DNA from 2 places in the Ligilactobacillus sp. ESL1201 genome. Region 1 is predicted to be linked to the other one. Evidence: predicted binding sites of a transcription regulator. Region 1 holds the regulator's gene; the other holds the start of a gene.

Region 1 (3,424 bases):
AAAAAGTGATCCGGGCGGCTAAAAAATGTGCACTGCAAAAGCACCAAAAGTTAGCGATCTTGACCTTTGACCGTTACCCTAAAATGATGTACCAAGATATTGACGAACGCCAGGTCAAATACTTAACGTTGGAAGACCGCAAAATGGAATTGTTTGCTCAACTGGGTGCAGACCTTGCTTATATTGTCGAGTTTAACCGCCAATTTGTGCCGATGCCGCCCCAAGAATTTGTCGATAAGTATTTAGTGGGACTGCACGTGACCGACGTTTTTGCCGGTTATGATTTTACCTATGGCAAAAAAGAAAGCGCCAATATGAAATTACTTCCCGACTACGCTCGCGCTCGGTTTACCGTCCACGAAATTACTAAATTAACTGCCGGCAACGCCAAGATCGGTTCGACGCGCATCCGGGAAAATTTGACTGCTGGTAAGCTCGACGTCGTCAACGACTTGCTGGGCTATCCCTATGAGGTCAGTGGCGAGATCATTCACGGCGAAGCTCGCGGGCGCACGATCGGTTTTCCGACGATCAACGTGGCAGTTCCAGAAAAACAGTGGCTGCCTGCCTTAGGAGTTTATGCCGTCAAGGTTCGGATCGGGACACGCTTTTTTGACGGGATGGCTTCGATTGGCCACAACGAAACATTTGGTGCGCACCGTAAATTAACGGTCGAAATCAATTTGTTTGACGTTAACGAAGACTTGTACGGTCAAATTGCACACGTGCAGTGGTACGAATACTTACGTGCAAGCGTTAAGTTTGCCGGAGTCGAGCAGTTAGTCGAGCAGATGAAAAAAGACGAACAACACTCCCGCCACATTTTAAAGTTGCTCCCGGAGCGTAATAGTGAACTTCAGAATTAATGTAGTGCTTTTCTTGACGTTTGCGGCGATGTCGTGTATATTAATAATTGACTTAGCACTCAAGTGTGTTAAGTGCTAAAAAGAGGTGATTGTAATGGTAACTAAAAGACAATTGCTGATTTTGGAAACAATTATTCAAGATTACGCGCGGATCGGGCAGCCGATCGGTTCTAAAAAATTGCAAGAACAACTGCCGGTCCACGTCAGTTCTGCGACGATCCGTAACGAGATGGCACACCTGGAAAAGATCGGTTTTATCGCCAAAGAACACCATAGTTCGGGCAGGGTACCGCTGGTCAGTGGTTATCGTTATTATATCGATAATTTGGTGCAGCCTGATAAGTTAGGGAAAAATGCCGTAACGTTGATCAGAAACGCTTTAGCTGATAATTTTTCCAAAGTGGATGAAATTGTAGCCACGGCAGTCAAGCTATTGTCGGAGATGACGGATTATACTGCGATTTCTTTAAAACCGAGTTCAGCCGATGTGCGCTTAGAAGGCTTTCGCTTAGTTCCTCTGGGAGCCGCGCAGGTGATGTTGTTGATGGTCACCAGCGATGGTTCGGTTCGGAGCCAGAACTTTACGATCCCTGACGGAATGCATGGCAGTGATTTAGAAAAGGCGATCCGCAAGCTAAACGACCAGGTAGTTGGACTGACTGTTAACCAAGTGGCTACTAAGTTACAAAGTCCGTTGCTGCAACAGTATTTAGGTTCAAGGACTGCTATTTTTAACGATTTGTTAGCTCAAGCAGTACACCAGCAGGTTTTTGTGGATGGCAAGAAGAACTTGTTGAACTACTTAAACGAGCGTAACGTTGAGCAGATCAAATCGGTTTACAGCTTGGTAGACCATAATACTTTATTAAGTGAGTTGTTACAAAACGAACAGCAAGACATTGCCGTGATCCTAGGTGATGAGCTGACGGATCGTTTGTTAGATAACTATAGTATGGTTTCCGCTAAGTTTAATGATGGTAACCACGGTGAGGGCTTGATCGCAGTCTTGGGTCCCGCTAACATGTCTTATTCTAAGATGTTAGGGTTACTTCAATTTTTACGAGAAGAGCTTTCGTATCGTTTAAGTAGTTACTATCATAATTTTAACGATTAAGAAAAGGGGTGTTGATTTGGCACAAGATGCTGAAAAAAAAGCGGCAGTAAAAAAGGAAGAATCACCTGAAAAAGACACCGCTGCAAATCAAACTGACTCTACTACTGATGACCAAAAGGACCAAACCGTGACTACTGAACAGCAGATCGCGGACCTGCAAGACCAGTTAGCGCAAAAAGAAGATCAGTATTTACGCGCTGAAGCCGAAATGGCTAATATGCAAAAACGGTATCACAAGGAACAAGAACAGTTGTTAAAATATGCTGGGCAAGACTTAGCGCAAGAAATTTTACCCGCGTTGGATAATTTGACCCGGGCTTTGGCGATCGAAGTGACCGACGAGTCCGCTAAACAACTGAAAAAAGGCGTGGAGATGGTGGCGCAAAATATCAGTGAAGCGTTACGAAAGAATCATGTGACTAAAATCGAAGCATTGCACCAAAAATTTGACCCGCAATACCACCAGGCAGTAAAGACCGTGCCGCTAGAGCAAGGACAAAGCGCTGAAACGATCGTTCAGGTCTTTCAGGATGGCTACTTGTTTAAAGACCGGGTTTTACGGCCAGCGATGGTAGTTGTAGCTCAGTAATATTAAAAAAACTGATTAATAAGGAGTAAGCAAAATGGCAAAAATTATTGGAATTGATTTAGGGACAACTAATTCTGCAGTTGCTGTCTTAGAAGGTAAGGATGCTAAGATCATCACTAACCCCGAGGGTAACCGGACGACACCTTCTGTAGTTTCCTTTAAAGACGGGGAAACTCAAGTCGGTGAAGTTGCTAAAAGACAAGCAATTACTAATACCGACACGATTTCTTCGATCAAAAGACACATTGGTGAAGCTGGCTATAAAGTTAAGGTCGGCGACAAGGACTACACGCCTCAAGAAATTTCTGCAATGATCTTGCAATACATCAAGGATTACGCAGAATCGTATTTGGGCGAATCAGTCAGCCAGGCCGTGATCACAGTGCCTGCTTATTTCAACGATGCTCAGCGTCAAGCTACTAAAGATGCCGGTAAAATTGCTGGTCTGAAAGTAGAACGGATCGTTAACGAACCGACGGCTGCAGCTTTGGCTTACGGCTTGGATAAAACCGATCGCGATGAAAAGATCTTAGTCTTCGATTTAGGCGGCGGGACTTTCGATGTTTCCATCCTCGAATTAGGTGACGGCGTTTTCCAAGTACTGTCAACTAATGGTGACACTCATTTGGGTGGGGATGATTTTGATAACAAGATCATCGATTGGTTAGTTGCGGACTTCAAACAGGCTAACGGCATCGACCTTTCCCAAGATAAGATGGCAATGCAACGGTTAAAAGACGCGGCTGAAAAGGCTAAAAAGGATTTATCCGGTGTTAGTTCCGCACAGATCTCCTTACCGTTTATCACTGCAGGTGACGCCGGCCCGTTACATTTGGAAACCACTTTGACGCGGGC
Region 2 (3,424 bases), 230 kb from region 1:
TGCACTAAAATAGTTTACCATAGAATTGCTTGTGGATGAAAATTTGTGAGAGTTCTTGCTTGTGAAATTTTATATGGTAAAATTAGGAGGTAAGCCTTTTGTGAAAGGAGCGTTTAATGTGGCAAGTACAAAAATACCTCAAGCGACTGCTAAACGGTTGCCAATTTATTATCGGTATTTGGGAATATTATATACATCTGGCAAAGAGCGAATTTCGTCAACTGAGCTTGCTGAGGCAGTGAAAGTCGATTCAGCAACTATTCGCCGCGATTTTTCGTATTTTGGTGCGTTAGGCAAACGTGGCTATGGTTACGATGTCAAAAATTTATTGGATTTCTTTAAAAAAACACTGAATCAAGATAAATTAACTAACGTGGCATTGATCGGAGTCGGTAATTTGGGGCACGCGTTATTGAACCATAATTTCCAGGGAAATAATAACGTGCGCATCAGTGCGGCTTTTGATATTGATGAAAAATTGACGGGAACGATCTTAAGCGGTGTGCCGATCTATCCGATGAGCGATATGAAAGAACAGTTGATGGCTCAGCAGATCGAAGTCGTGATCTTGACGGTGCCGGGGCCGGTGGCTCAACGGGTAACCGATGAGCTGATCGACGCTGGCGTGCGCGGAATTTTGAACTTTACGCCGTTGCGGATCACTGTTCCTAAGTACGTGCGGGTCCAAGACGTTGATTTAACGAATGAATTGCAGACGTTGATTTATTTTTTAAAGCACGTTGATGACCGCATCAAAGACGATCATCTGAAATAAAACAGGAATACATCAAATGATGGAAATACCAAAAGAACCTGGGACAAAACTTAGCGCTTTGTCCCGGGTTCTTTTAGTTTCCGTAAGTAATAGACTGTTCGTATTTTAAACTGCTAACTGACTTGCCGCGTAGCTTCAAAAATTAAGCAGCAACACCGTCGCGTTCATTAAAACGTGCGCGCCGATTGAATACTGGATCTTGCCGCTTTGCTGATAGACGAAACAAAATCCCAGTCCCATAATAGTATAAGTCAGCAAGTGACCGTCGCTATGCCCTAACGCGAAGATCACACTGGCGATCACCGCCGCTTGCCACGGTTTAAACCACTTAGTGAAGTTACCAAACAATGCTTTACGAAAAACAAATTCTTCGATCACTGGTTCCGTCAGCGTCAGCAATACAATATAGTAGGGATATTTAGCAGCGATCGCTATTAGTTGACCGGTGTTATTAGAATAAAGGGGTTGGTGTAAAAAAGTCGCCTCAAAGTGTAAAAATATTTGTTGCAACCCTAAAATGACGGGAACGCTGATCAGCATTGATAACCAAGAAATAGTTTTGCTGGCCTGCTTTTTTTCAAGCTGGTTGGTGTAGCGGTAACGCCGGTCGAGGTAAAGCAATAAGAGGGCGGCAGCGGCAGTTAAAATGGTTTGCCACCAGTATAACAGATCGTTTTGTTTGAGCAGGATAAATAAGAGCTGTTGCAATAAGACAAAGACTAAATAACCGCCTAAAAGTGACAGCGTATTGTGTTTGAACATGACTAAACTTCCTTTATCTGGGCTGGTTCAAATTGTAGCATAGTTAGGGGACCAATTAACAGTTGTACCGTTCAGTTAATTGGCACTTAAATGGTGCGAGTGATAAAAAGTGCTTGCATTTTCTGATTAAAGTGGTTATGATAATAAATGTAATCAGTTAGCACTTGAAAGTATCAAGTGCTAAAAAATATTGGAGGGATCTAGGGTGCTGAAACCATTAGGAGACAGAATTATTCTTGAAGTCCAAGAAGAAGAAGAACAAACTGTAGGTGGGATCGTTTTAGCAAGTAATGCTAAAGAAAAGCCACAAACAGGTAAAGTTGTTGCTGTAGGTGCCGGTAAGGTGCTTGACAACGGTCAAAAACAAGTGCCGGACGTTAAGGTCGGCGATTCAGTAGTCTACGACAAATATGCTGGTACGGAAGTTTCATACCAAGGCGACAAGTACTTAGTAGTCCGCGAAAGTGACGTTATTGCCGTCGTTGAATAATTAAAGTAAAAATAATAGATACTAAAACGATAATATTTTGATGAGGTGAAAAGAATGGCTAAGGAAATTAAATTTTCTGAGGATGCACGAGCAAAAATGTTAGCTGGCGTAGATAAGTTAGCTAATACTGTTAAATCAACTTTAGGACCAAAAGGACGTAACGTTGTCTTAGAACAATCATACGGTTCTCCTACCATTACTAATGATGGGGTAACGATCGCTAAGGAAATCGAATTGGACGATCATTTTGAAAATATGGGTGCTAAGTTAGTTGCTGAAGTTGCTTCTAAAACTAACGACATTGCAGGTGACGGTACTACGACCGCTACTGTTTTGGCTCAAGCGATTGTCACTGAAGGAATGAAAAACGTAACTGCCGGTGCTAACCCAGTTGGAATTCGTTCCGGAATTGAAATGGCTACCAAAGCCGCAGTTGCTGGTTTGAAAGAAATGTCTCATGACGTTTCTTCTAAGAGCGATATCAGCCAAATTGCCGCTGTTTCTTCCGCTAGTCAAGAGACTGGTGAACTAATTGCCGAAGCGATGGAAAAAGTTGGTAACGACGGCGTAATTACCATCGAAGAATCGAAAGGGATCGATACTTCCTTAGACGTTGTTGAAGGAATGCAATTTGATCGCGGCTACTTGTCACAATACATGGTAACGGACCAAGACAAGATGATTGCTGAATTGGACAATCCGTACATCATGATCACCGACAAGAAGATCTCAAACATCCAAGATATTTTGCCATTATTACAAAGTATCGTAGAACAGGGGCGGACTTTACTGATCATTGCCGATGATATTGACGGTGAAGCTTTGCCAACGTTAGTACTGAACATGATGCGCGGAACTTTCAAAGTCGTTGCTGTTAAGGCTCCGGGCTTTGGTGATCGGCGTAAAGAAATGTTGCAAGACATCGCTACTTTGACCGGTGGTACTGTGATCACAGAAGACCTAGGCTTACAGTTAAAGGACACTACGATCGAACAATTAGGAACAGCTGGCAAGGTAACTGTTACTAAGGAAAATACTACTCTTGTTGAAGGTGCTGGCGATAAAAACCAGATCCAAGAACGAGTAGCTCAGATCAAAAAGCAGATCGGTGAAACGACTTCTGATTTTGACCGGGAAAAATTACAAGAACGTTTGGCTAAATTAGCTGGTGGGGTAGCCGTAGTTAAGGTTGGGGCTGCTACCGAAACAGAATTAAAAGAACGTAAATACCGGATCGAAGACGCATTGAACTCGACGCGTGCTGCCGTAGAAGAAGGTTTCGTTCCTGGTGGTGGTACTGCTTTAGTTAACGTGATCGACAAGGTCGGCGCACTAAAGGAAAGTGGCGACGTTCAAACTGGTATCAATATCGTTAAACGTGCACTAGAAGAACCTGT

The links. The regulator HrcA, encoded in region 1, represses chaperone genes, less so after heat shock. The targets are predictions, from matches to a motif close to TTAGCACTCNNNNNNNNNGAGTGCTAA.
Region 2: the regulator HrcA is predicted to act here: its motif matches at 1,695-1,721, upstream of groES (co-chaperone GroES).

What each region holds. Positions count from the first base shown of each region.
Region 1 covers NZ_CP196362.1:1,095,202-1,098,625, reverse strand. Annotated here, with positions in the region: gene ribF (riboflavin biosynthesis protein RibF) at 1-866, shown strand, start outside; gene hrcA (heat-inducible transcriptional repressor HrcA) at 961-1,980, shown strand; gene grpE (nucleotide exchange factor GrpE) at 1,997-2,569, shown strand; gene dnaK (molecular chaperone DnaK) at 2,604-3,424, shown strand, end outside.
Region 2 covers NZ_CP196362.1:1,327,970-1,331,393, reverse strand. Annotated here, with positions in the region: gene ACSYSK_RS06690 (redox-sensing transcriptional repressor Rex) at 119-775, shown strand; gene ACSYSK_RS06685 (CPBP family intramembrane glutamic endopeptidase) at 911-1,537, opposite strand; gene groES (co-chaperone GroES) at 1,743-2,027, shown strand; gene groL (chaperonin GroEL) at 2,082-3,424, shown strand, end outside.